4 regions of the Labilibaculum euxinicum genome follow, and region 3 is predicted to be linked to each of the others. Evidence: riboswitches for the same ligand, from Rfam matches in the RefSeq annotation. Region 3 holds a riboswitch; each other region holds the start of a gene.
The links. A riboswitch is a leader RNA that binds a small molecule or an ion and turns the genes downstream of it on or off. The one in region 3 is predicted to bind cobalamin.

Region 1 (3,182 bases), 120 kb from region 3:
TCTTCACCGAAATTTGATCTTTCTGAAAAACCAAAGCAGGATTATCAGGTTTGTGAGGATGATATGGCGGCAATTATTTATACGTCTGGAACAACAGGCAACTCTAAGGGTGTTATGTTGTCTCATAAAAATATCTGCTCCAATGCTATTCTGTCAAAAACAATCCATCCTATAGATGAAACGGACCGTTTTCTTTCAATTTTACCTTTGTCGCACACCTATGAAAATACTTTGGGATATGTGATTCCGATGATTGCCGGTTCCTGTATCTATTATTTAGGAAAAGCTCCCGTGCCTTCATTATTATTGTCAGCATTTAAAGAAGTACGGCCAACCATCATGTTTTCGGTTCCACTGATTATCGAGAAGATTTACAGGAGTAAAATTTTACCGTCGATTAATGGGAAAGCCGTTACCAAATATTTATATAAAATTCCGTTTTTCCGCAAGAAGCTGAATGCAATTGCCGGAAAAAAATTAATGGAAACCTTTGGTGGTAAATTAACCTTTTTTGGTATTGGCGGAGCTAAATTGAATTCTAAGGTTGAACTATTTTTGCGTGAAGCAAAATTTCCCTATGCAATTGGTTATGGATTAACAGAAACAGCACCATTAATTGCAGGATGTGGTCCGGCAATTACTAAATTTCAATCTACAGGGCCTGCTTTAGTCGGAGTTGAGCTGAAAATCAATAATCCAGACCCTGTTACTCAAATTGGAGAAGTATGGGCAAAGGGTGATAATGTGATGATGGGTTACTATAAAGAGCCCGAAAAAACCAAGGAGGTTTTAACCGAAGATGGTTGGTTTAAAACCGGCGACTTAGCAAAAATGGATAAAGACAATTATTTATATATCGAAGGTCGATTGAAAAATATGATTGTTGGATCAAGTGGAGAAAACATTTATCCGGAAGAAATAGAATCGGTAATCAATAACTTTAAACATGTAATAGAGTCTGTAGTTATTGAACAGAAAGGAAAATTGGTTGCAATGGTTCATTTTAATTATGAGGAATTGGAACAACAATATCAACATCTTAAAAAAGAGGTGGGAAATTATGTCGATGACACTGTTGATGAGTTAATGCAGGAATTACAGGTTTATGTGAATTCACGTGTAAATAAATTTTCGCAGGTTCAGTTAGTGATCGCCCAAATTGATCCATTTCAAAAAACGGCAACGCATAAAATAAAGCGGTTTCTATACCATTAGAAACAAAAAAGACTAAACTTCACCCCAAATGTTATACCTAACATTTGGGGTGTTTTTTTATATCTGAAAATTTCTTGTTCTTTATGTTTTTAGACAGAAATAAGATCTTACTGTGTTTGTTATTTGCATGATAATCAGCGTTTAGTAGTGGGTGGTTTGCTTTGGTTTTTACATTCATAAAATAGATTGTTAGTATCTTGAATTAATATTGATACATTTGTTTCGCGATTTGGCAATATCATATCCCTTGATCTGATATTAAAGAGGGAATCCGGTTTGAGTCCGGAACTGTACCCGCAGCTGTAATCTCTATCCCAAACTCTGTTGCATGATGTCACTGTATCTTATGGAAGATATGGGAAGGCGCAACAAGAGGGAGAAAGTCAGAAAACCTGCCAAAAAGCAATTTTGTTTAATCGACACTTTCGGGACTAAAAGTAAGATTATGAAGAAAATTACTAAATCTATGCCTGCGGGGCATATTATGCTTGGTTCATTATTTCGGAACCAAATTTTCAAATTCAGATCAGTTACAGATGACTCTCTGTTCATCTCGTTTGTTGCTAAAGCAAACAGGTTGATGATCATATTAATTAAAGAAGTAAAGACTGAAAAACGTCATTTGCAAAATTTTAATTTTTGGAGTCAATTTCTATTCCCAATTAATACAATTTGATAATTCAACTTGTTTTTCACAACAGGTTAGAATTGATGTGCTCATAATTAAAGGCAAACATAGGTTTGAATCCTTTAAAATCAATATAATATGATACGCGAAAGAGGTAAAGTAAGCATTGTTGGAGCTGGGCCAGGTGATCCGGAATTAATTACACTGAAGGCAATCAGAGCCATTGAAAATGCAGAAGTTGTTTTATACGATTATTTGGTAAACAAGGAATTGCTAGGATATTGCAAACCTGATTGTCAGATTGTTTACGTTGGTAAAAAGAACAAACAACACACCTATCCTCAGGAGGAAATTAATAAAATGCTGATTGAGTTTGGCTTATCGGGAAAAAAAATTGCTCGTTTAAAAGGTGGTGACCCATTCGTTTTCGGACGGGGAGCTGAAGAAATACTTGGTTTGCAGGAGCATGACATTGAATTTGAGGTGATTCCGGGAATTACAGCTGGGGTTGCGGTTCCCGGAGCAGCAGGTATTCCTGTCACATTAAGAAATGTGGCTTCTTCAGTAGCTTTTTTCACAGGACATCAGTGCGAAAATCACAAAACAGAAATTCAGTGGGATAAGATTGCGGCGGGAATTGATACTCTGGTTTTCTATATGGGGGTGACTCAGGCTCCACGAATTGTTCGTAATCTGATGGCAAATGGCAGGAAACCGGAAACACCGGTTGCAATGATTCGTTGGGGAACTTTGCCGGAACAGGAAGTAATGAAAGGAACTTTAGAAAATATTGTGGCAAAGATGGAACAGCACGACTTTAAGCCACCGGCAATTTTTATTGTTGGGGAGGTAGTTGCTTATTCAGAACAATTATCACCATTGATTAATCAAATGGCCAAAACAGAAATTTGATAGCTATGAACAGAAAAGGAATTTTATTATGTGGGCATGGAACCCGCAAAGAAAGGGGAGCGAAAGCATTTCAAGAGTTTGCGGAGCGATTTGCATCTCAAACTACGCATTATGAGGTTGAATTTGGATTTTTGGAGCTTTCGGAGCCGGATTTTGAAACAGGAGTAAAACGATTGGTTGAAAAAGGTGTGACAGAGATTATTGCTGTTCCAGTATTTCTTTTTACCGGAGTACATATGGAAAGAGATATTCCTTACGCTCTAAAAAGCTTTCAGGAAAAATATAAGGTGAAAATTCAGTTGGCCAATTACATCGGAACATGCAATGAAATGGTTGAGTATGGAGTGCAGCTAATAAATGAAACTCTTGAAGCTAAGGATTGGAAGAGCGACGAGACTGCATTCCTTGGATTAGGTATTGGAGCTTC
Region 2 (3,182 bases), 680 kb from region 3:
GTGTTGATACCTTAAAATTAGTTGTGGAAAATGGAGCTGGAAAAGAGTCTCTAACGTATATAATGCAGGTTTTTGGGGAGTATTCAGAAGGGGTTTTTATTATTGGAATGTCATCAGAATCAAATAATGGTACGCTTGGATTTTTAAATGAAGAAGGCTTTCAGTCTAATGTTTTTCAGGGAATTAATCCGGGTAAAGTTTTAGGTAATAATCTGTTAAGTGGGAGATTCTGCGATGGTCAAATTTATTTGGTTTCACAAGTAGCTCCATATGTTTCTGTTGTTAATGCTCAAACAATGAAAATAAACGATGAGATACTTACTTCTGAAGCTTCTTCTCCAGGTTATATTGATGTTGCAGGCAATAATGGATATGTTGTGAATACTGCTAATGATGCAAGAACTTTACATCCATTAAATAAGGGATCTATTGGTAATGCTATTGAAGGTATTTCGGATATTCCGGGAGTTAAATCATCAATTTTAGCTTTAAAGGAAAAACTACTTGTTGCTTCGGGAAGTGACTTGAAAACAGTAAATTTTGACAATGATGAGGTTAAAACAATCGCCAGTTACAATGAAAAAATATCAGGTATTGTAGTAGATAATAACGGTAATATATGGGTAGGTACTGAAGGTAGAAATGAGCCGGCAAAATTCAGGATGCTAAATGAAAATTTAGAGGTTGTTGAAACTGTGAGCCTGGACGAGAGTGTTAAACTATATAGAAATGGTGTGTTGGCTTCTGCTAAAACGAAGTATTTTTACTGGCAAGAGACTTCAACTGGCAATATTCATCGTTTTAACAGTGAATCAAAGGAACAAGAAGTTTTTGTGGCTCCAATGATGCATGGTATATTCTTTACGACAGCTGTTAAAGAACATCCAGTAACGGGAGATGTTTATATTGCTGGAGCTGCCGATTTTATGAATATGGATAAAAGTAAATTAATTGTATTTGATTCGAAAGGAGAAAAGGGTAAAGAAGTTGAAAATATTGGAGAGTCGGTATTAGACTTTATTTTTAGCTATAAAGATTTATATAGAAATAAATAGATAAAACATAAATAGAGATTGTAAAGCGAGAGGCAATTTATTATTGTCATCTCGCTTTTTGCATCCCAATATAAATTATTATACAATCTATTAATCTATTGTTTTTTTATACATTTGCAATGCAATTGGTTCTCATATATCTGAATTAATCAGATAGAGATGAAAAGGGAATCCGGTTAAAGTCCGGAACTGTTCCCGTAGCTGTAAGCTCAGAAAAATGCTTTTTCACCACAATGCCACTGTTCCGATACCTCGGGATGGGAAGGCCGAAAAAGTTGAGTAAGTCAGAAGACCTGCCAATGCAAACTTAATTTTCAAAACATTCGGAGAAGATGTTTGGAAGACGATTGAATCATCTATTTCTTTTGTTCTGTCCTTGTGTTTTCTTCTTTATCAAATTATAAGATGAAGTTGAAATTTTTATTTACAGTAATTGTAAGCTTTTTGAGTTTCGGTGTTTGGTCGCAAACCTTAGGTGTGGATACCATCCAGATTGAATCCATTGATATTGTGGCGCCAAGACTTCAACATTTTTCTTCCACCGAAAAAACTGTGCAAATTGATTCTATTCTTATCCAGAGGTACGATGGAAAGGATTTGTCGAGCTTACTTCAGAAAACATCTTTGGTAAATATTTCTTCAAATGGTGCGTTTGGGGCTCTTGCTACGGCTGGGATGCGGGGTGCATCAGGAACACATACATCTGTGAATTGGAATGGGATTCCTGTTAATTCATTAACAACAGGTTCGGCAGATTTATCTTTAATAAATGCAGGTTCTTTTGATCAAGTTCAGGTGATATACGGCGCCGTAGGATCTTTATATGGTTCTGGAACATTGGGTGGTGCTATTGAATTGTCAAATAAACCCGATTGGAAGAAAAAGTCGGAAATAGGATTGAGTTCTGAAATAGGCAGCTTCTCAAATTATAAAACAAAACTACACAGTAAGTATTCTAATAGTTGGATTTCATATACAGCTCAGGCATTTTTTCAGTATGGGAAGAATGATTTTACTTATACTGACAAATATGATTTTGACTCTCCGACTGAGAAACTTACCAATAATGAAAATAGAGCTTATGGTACAATTCACGATTTACATTTAAAACTAAATAATCATTTTATTGATTTAGGAGCTTGGTATCAAGCAAAAAAGAAAAATATAGCTGGCTTAATGGGAATTGGAAAACCCTTCAGTCATCAACAACAAAGAGATTCTTCATTAAAAGTGTATTTAGGCTGGAAGACTTTAGTTGGGAAATTTAGAGTTGAAGCCAAAACAGCTTACCTGTATGATTATTTAAAATACACAGACGGTTATACTTCCGAAATATCATCGGAAAGAGTATTAAATGACGCAAATTTGCGTTATTATTTGAATAGTAAATTTAGTTTGGATGTAAATGGCAAATATTCTTGGTTGAAAGGGGAAACCAATAATTACGAGAAAGAAGAAAATGAATCAAGGTTGACTGTTGCAGGAAAGTATTCTCCCAATTTCGGTACTTTTATATTTACGTTTGGTAGAGAATGGAGTTCCGAAGTTAATCCCCCTGAAATGTACTCCTTTAGTTCATTATTACATATAATATCCAATGTTATTGATTTGCGTGTTAAAGCAGGTACCCATTATCGACGACCTACCTTTAATGAAAGGTACTGGCAACCTGGAGGTAATGAAAATATAAAATCGGAAGAAGGCTGGAGCGCAGACTTAGGTCTGGCCTTTTTATCTTACTCTACTAATTATGGAGAATTTAATGCAGATTTAAGTTTGTATCACTCTAAAAATAAGAATGCTATATCGTGGCGACCTACTGGATCATTCTGGAGTCCTCAAAATACTGGACAGATGATAAGTAGAGGAGTTGAATTGGAATTGAATCATATCTTAAACGTTGGGAGCGATAGAATTCATACATCATTAAAATATGCTTACAATGATGCTTACAACAACGATAAATTCAGTGATGATTATAAGCAAACAATGGCTTATCGTCCTCATCATATAACTAAAATTCTGAGTGATCTTATTCATGAAAAATGGGATGCTGGAATAATAGCAACGTTTAGATCACATTCACAAAACTGGGAAGAGCAAAAAGTTGAAGGGAATTTTTTACTT
Region 3 (3,182 bases):
GTTTATTTTGAAGGAATGGTAAAACATGTATGTGCTCATTCGGGTCGTAGAGCGATATTACTGGATGAAACAGGTAAACTGTCGTTAAGAGTTGAAGCTACGGGAGATATCAAGGGTTTTAACCGGGAATTATCAGGTTCTACGATTGCGGTTAAAGGAACGCTTCAAGAGAACCGTTTATCTGAAAAGTTTATTAACGATTGGGAAGCAAAAGTAAAGGCTAAAGAAGATGCCGAAGAAGGGGGAGAACATTGTGCCTCAGAAATGACAAATATTAATCAAATGCGCGAATGGATGAAAAAGGCAAATAGAAATTTTTATTTAGTTTATTTTGTAAACGGAACTTCGTATGAAATTGTGGAATAGTAAAAAGTTGAATAAAAGCATAAGGTCTCTGCATAGAGATCTTGGCTATTTATTTATAGGATTAACCTTGATTTATGCTGTGTCGGGAGTCTTATTAATCTTGAAAAAAAATGAGAAAGATCCTTCGTATCAGGAAATAGTTTTGGAGAAAAAAGCTAAACCAAATTTAAGTCCAAAGGAATTTAAGTTATACTTTCAAAACCATTTTAAAGACTTGCCAAAGTTAACACAGGTAATTCCGGCAAATGGAATTTATAATATCTATATTAAAGGTGGGTTGGGAGAGTATTACCCTAGTAGCGGTAAGGTTTTACTAACAACATATAAAAAGGTGCCGGTGTATAAGTTTGTGAATGATATTCACTACAATTCAGGCAAAAGGTTTTCATCAATAGCCATTATTTACGCAATTGTATTAATATTTTTTGCCATTTCCGGAGCTGTTATGGTGAAAGGGAAAAATGGATTTAAGAAAAGAGGCATTTGGTTAATGATGATTGGTTTTATTATACCTGTACTTTTGTATTTTTTCACTTAGTTTGTACTTAGACAAATTCGTATTTGAAGTTTTTCTTTAAGGTAAATTCAAAAAGTAGGATACAAATTGGTTCGCTTTAAATCCCATTTTTAAGATGAATTCTCAAATACTTTCTTGCATAGTAGTAGATAAATTCAATTTACTAAGTTTTCTTTATTGAGGATATTCTTTCCTGAAAAAGAATTGAACCGTGTTTCTTCCTCTTTCATAGCTTATTGACCAATAACTGTTAATAACTCAGATTGATTATCATATTTTTTCTTCTTACTATTGTGTTGATTTATAGGTTCCGAAAGGAATAATAGGGAATCACGTTTAATTCGTGAGCTGTCCCCGCAGCTGTAAGTCCTCATATTTTTGGTTTCTGAAGCCACTGTTTTATCTCAACTAAAATGGGAAGGCAAACCAAAAGAGGACAAGCCAGAAGACCTGCCTGTAATGATTATTCGTAGCTTTCGGGAGAAAGGCAGAGAATGAGGATACACTATTCGATGTATCTTCCTATTCTATATTTTCCTCAGAAGCTATCATTTTTTTCAAAATCAAAAAACAATAAAATGAAAATGAATGGTAGTGTATCCGAATCTCAAATTCGGAAAAGAAATGGTCAGGTTGTTAAATTCAAGTCTGATAAAATTAAAAATGCAATCAATAAAGCATTTCAGGCAGTAGGTGAAGAGCGCGTTGAACTAATCGAATTTTGTGTCAGTCAGATCATGAAAGAGATTGATTTTTCGGGAATTCCCAATGTGGAAGAAATTCAGGATTTGGTAGAGAAAACACTATTCAGATATGACTTGTTTGAAGTTGCGAAGGCATTTATTTTATACCGGAAACAACATGAGTTGGCTCGCGACACCAAGGAATTATTTTCCAATTTAAACTTGGTTGACGATTATTTGAATCTTCAGGACTGGAGAATAAAAGAAAGCGCGAATTCGTCATATTCTCTGCAGGGATTGAATCAACATATTTCGACCATTGTAAGTTCACAATATTGGCTGAATAAGATTTACCCGCAGGAAATTGGAGATGCTCACAAGAAAGGAGCGTTTCACATTCACGACCTTGGATTCTTAAGTGTGTATTGTGTAGGGTGGGATCTGGAAGATCTTTTATTAACAGGTTTTAAAGGCGCATCGGGCAAATTGGTTAGCCGGCCGGCCAAACATTTTCGTACCATTCTCGGACAAGTGGTCAATTTCTTTTATACCATGCAGGGAGAAGCCGCCGGAGCCCAGGCATTTTCGAATTTCGATACCTTATTGGCTCCCTTCATAAGGTACGATCAATTGGATGAAAATCAGATTAAACAGGCTCTTCAGGAATTTCTTTATAATATGAATGTTCCTACCCGGGTAGGTTTCCAAACACCATTTACCAATGTGACCATGGATTTAAATGTTCCAAAATTTATGAGTGATCAGCCGGTAATTATTGGCGGCAAATTGATGAACGAAGTTTACGGGGATTTTCAGGTTGAGATGGATCTTTTTAATAAAATTTTTGCACAGGTGATTGAAGAAGGAGATGCCAATGGAAGTGTTTTTTCTTTCCCAATACCAACTTATAATATCACATCCGATTTTGAATGGGATAAACCAGCGTATGAAAACATTTGGAGAATTACTGCTAAATATGGAATTCCGTACTTTTCTAATTTTGTAAATTCTGATTTGTCGCCTGATGATGTGCGAAGTATGTGTTGCAGGCTGCGTTTGGATAAACGTGAACTGGCACGACGTGGAGGAGGTCTGTTTGGTGCAAATCCGTTAACCGGTTCGGTTGGAGTGGTAACTGTAAATTTACCTCGTTTGGGCTACGAAGCAAGTAACGAAGCTGAATTCTTTAAGCGGTTGGAGCATCTGATGAATTTGGCGAAAAATAGTCTGGAGATCAAACGAAAAATGATTGAAAATTTAACGGAAAAAGGATTGTTCCCTTATTCAAAATTTTATTTGCGTCATTTGAAAAACAGGAATGGCAAATTTTGGCAAAATCATTTTTCAACAATAGGTATTGTTGGAATGAATGAGTGTTGCCTGAATTTTATTGGAAGTGATTTGGTCTCGGAAGAAGGAAATGCTTTTGCACTTCGGATTTTTGATTTTATGAAGCAAAAACTGGTTAGTTTTCAAGAGGAAACTGGTAACATCTATAATTTGGAAGCGACTCCGGCCGAAGGAACAACCTATCGTTTGGCTCAGCTTGACACCAAAACTTACGATGATATAATTGTTGCCAATCAGGAAAACTTCCGAAACGGAGCAGCACCTTA
Region 4 (3,182 bases), 690 kb from region 3:
CTTTCATTTCGGTCCATGTAACACCTGCCAAACTACCAAAAGTCCATATTATAAAACTTTGTATTTGCTCCGGATCACTAAAGTATTGCAGAATATTTACTACAGCACCGGTAATACTTCCAAACATGATCCCGATAATCAGCAATGAAACACTATCGGATATTTTAAGAGAGGCCAAAGCAACCAGCATAAATACTAATGATGCACCTAAAACAGCAGCAACAACCAAAGCCCAACTACCCAGAAAAGCCGAAATTACACCAAAAGCAACCGGCATTAAAGCCGATGCCATTACCATTAAAGCAACTCCCAGACTTGCTCCGGAACTAATTCCCAAAACGTAAGGTCCTGCCAATGGATTTCTGAAAAGTGTCTGCATCATTAAGCCTGTAACCGATAATCCGGCTCCAACAAAAATGGCAGTTAAAGCTTTCGGCAATCGAAAATTTAAAATGATGTAGTTCCATGAGTTTTTCACATCAGCACCATATAGAATTGCAAACACCTTTTTAAAAGGAATATTTACACTTCCGAATATCAAATCCAACAGGAAAATACCACAAATGAGAAGGAATAGTATCCCAAATACGAGCGAAAACAATCTTCCTTTTTTATTCAACAGCATAGCTCTCCTATTTCAATTGTTGATAGTAATACAATTCATAATTTGGCAGCAATTCAGGATGTAAAATCTTAATCACATCTTTAAACACAACATCGGGTTGCATTACACCAGACTCAAACCAATCGTTGGCGCCGCTATCTTTCATTCGTTTTGTTGAACAAAAAACATGAGCTGTTTTATATGATCGAAATAAAGTGTAACGCTCATCCATGTTTTTCATATCCTCCAAAGTTCTGCATTGTCCGGGGCCAAACCAAATATCTGCTTCTCCCTGCTTATCGAAAACAATCTCAAAACTTAATGGCATACTGCCACTGATGCTATCAGAAAACCAACAATAATCTGCCTTTCCGTCGCGAAGGAATTGCGCTAAGTAGCTTTGTCCGCCTGGCATATACCAAATGCCTTTAAAATTATAGCCTGAAAGAATACTTGGTTTACTCTCCACATGTTCCACCAACATTTTCAAATCATTGTATCTCCTTTCTACAGCATTAAAATGTTTTTCGGCCTCGGCCTCCTCATTAAAAAAGGCTGCAATAAATTTTGCCCATTCAGCACGTGCCAAGGGTGAAGTTTCCATCCACTCTATATTATAAGCAACCGGTAAACCTGCGTTCATTAATTTAGTTTCCTTGTCGGTGATGTTCATAAAACCGGCAACCATTACCAATTCAGGATCCAACTCAACAATTTTCTCAAAATTCAGACTTTCCGAATGACCTACCGCTTGTATCGTTCCATTCTGAGCCTTTTTATCCAACTCCTCATCGTAAATACGATCGCGCAAAGAAACTGCAACAATTCGATCCTGAACGTTTAAGAACTTTAAAATTCCGATTTGAGTACTCGATAGCGCGGCAATACTTCTTACAGGAACCTCTACCAACAAACCATCAGCAGGAACCGGAATATCCGTTTTTTCCCCACGATTCTTCAAATAATATTTTTGGAAAATTTTGCCTTCGTTCCAAGGATCCCAAACAATCAATTCTTTTAAGCCACTGGCAAGAAGTTTAATTTGAAAGCCTTTGGCGTACTTTAATTGAGATTGATGATAAAAAGATGAATCGACAGCTGAATTATCAGCTTGTTTTTCTTTCTTTTTTGGATCGCCGGATTGACAGGAAATAGCACCCAATAACAGGATTAGGAGTAATGCCCAACAGCTTGATTTTAATAAATTCATTTTCTTCCACAATAATTGTGGGGATAGCAGACAAGAAAATACAATTACTACAATTATACCTTCGTTACTCAGTTCCCCGAAGTTACGAAACAGTTCAATTTATTAGGCAGGTCTTCTGGCTTTACCCAATTCTAACGCCTTCCCATGTAAAACTACATTCACATAGTGGCTGATTTGTCAGAACTTATCAATGAAAAATCATTGAGGGCTTACAGCTGCGGGGACAGCTCCGGTATTGCACCGGATTCCCATTTTAATTCTCAAAAGAGAGAAACCCAATTCCTGCAAATCTATGGAATATTTCGGAAAAAGAAGAGGTTTTAAAAAAGCAATCAGGAATAACTGTCATACAAAAACAAAAAGACTGAATCGTATTGAACGAAACAGTCTTTATTATAAGATGCAGAAATGTGAAAAATGCTATTTAAAGACATCTCATGCAATTTCACTAACGTAAGGCATTCATCTGAACATCCAATTTCTCTGAATATTCGTTGATATCCTTTGTAATGAATTCATGAATTACAATTTCAGGTTCAATCTCGTGAATAATCTCTTTTACCCGTTTACTGGTAAATGGCAAGTGCTGATCAATCTGCAGAACATGATTACGTGCTGTAGTATATTTCTCCGTATGATTTAAGTCTGACCATCCTGTTGGCAAACCATTCATAACCTGTTTCGTTTGATATTCTCCTGATAAACTCAAATTCAAATGCAGACTCTTAATTTTCGCCTGAATATCTTTTGACAATCGTGATATCCGATCCAAAACAAAATCAATGGCCTCATCCTCACATCTCAATGTAATATTCGTATTCATTAAATGTCCCGTATCCAAAAGTAGATTCCAATTTGAAAAATCCAGTCGTGATGCAAAATCATCGGCCTCAGCCGGAAATAAAAAATCCAGACCAGGCCACCACAAATTTTCGATTGCTAATGTAACAGGAGGTTCTCCATCACCAAATTCCTGAGCCGTTCTGTTCAGCATTTCTGCTAAACCCGTCATTACCTCAGTGCTTTTATAGTTAAAATCACGCGTAAAAGCATGTTCCAATTCTACATGTGCAGCGTGTATAACAGCATGAGATGGTTGAAAATGTGCTGCGTATTCCCACAGTTTCTTCTGAGAAGTAATCATTTCTGCAGCATTCGTACCTCCGCAGCAAAATTGCAAATGCTCGGCTAACATATTAGGAAAATAATATTTGGCAGCATCCTCTCCTTTTCGCCAAACATCCAACCAGGTTACCCAAAATGGCAAATGAACACTTTTAACTATTCCTTTTGGGATTTCTTCGGATGGAGAATCATAACCGATTAGTAATTCAACCCCATCTATTTTTTTGTCAATAATATATTCTT

Region 1: linked by a shared signal. The riboswitch ahead of ACY0M5_RS13665 (hypothetical protein) and the one ahead of ACY0M5_RS13110 (ribonucleoside triphosphate reductase) in region 3 are both predicted to bind cobalamin.
Region 2: linked by a shared signal. The riboswitch ahead of ACY0M5_RS10545 (TonB-dependent receptor plug domain-containing protein) and the one ahead of ACY0M5_RS13110 (ribonucleoside triphosphate reductase) in region 3 are both predicted to bind cobalamin.
Region 4: linked by a shared signal. The riboswitch ahead of ACY0M5_RS10515 (ABC transporter substrate-binding protein) and the one ahead of ACY0M5_RS13110 (ribonucleoside triphosphate reductase) in region 3 are both predicted to bind cobalamin.

What each region holds. Positions count from the first base shown of each region.
Region 1 covers NZ_OY782756.1:3,423,520-3,426,701, reverse strand. The annotation lists gene ACY0M5_RS13670 (AMP-binding protein) at 1-1,215, shown strand, start outside; cobalamin riboswitch at 1,429-1,629, shown strand; gene ACY0M5_RS13665 (hypothetical protein) at 1,661-1,891, shown strand; gene cobA (uroporphyrinogen-III C-methyltransferase) at 1,982-2,755, shown strand; gene ACY0M5_RS13655 (sirohydrochlorin chelatase) at 2,761-3,182, shown strand, end outside.
Region 2 covers NZ_OY782756.1:2,621,454-2,624,635, forward strand. The annotation lists gene ACY0M5_RS10540 (DUF5074 domain-containing protein) at 1-1,055, shown strand, start outside; cobalamin riboswitch at 1,165-1,370, shown strand; gene ACY0M5_RS10545 (TonB-dependent receptor plug domain-containing protein) at 1,461-3,182, shown strand, end outside.
Region 3 covers NZ_OY782756.1:3,301,090-3,304,271, reverse strand. The annotation lists gene ACY0M5_RS13120 (hypothetical protein) at 1-366, shown strand, start outside; gene ACY0M5_RS13115 (PepSY-associated TM helix domain-containing protein) at 350-904, shown strand; cobalamin riboswitch at 1,172-1,355, shown strand; gene ACY0M5_RS13110 (ribonucleoside triphosphate reductase) at 1,462-3,182, shown strand, end outside.
Region 4 covers NZ_OY782756.1:2,612,749-2,615,930, reverse strand. The annotation lists gene ACY0M5_RS10520 (iron chelate uptake ABC transporter family permease subunit) at 1-625, opposite strand, end outside; gene ACY0M5_RS10515 (ABC transporter substrate-binding protein) at 633-1,814, opposite strand; cobalamin riboswitch at 1,903-2,108, opposite strand; gene ACY0M5_RS10510 (TIM barrel protein) at 2,263-3,182, opposite strand, start outside.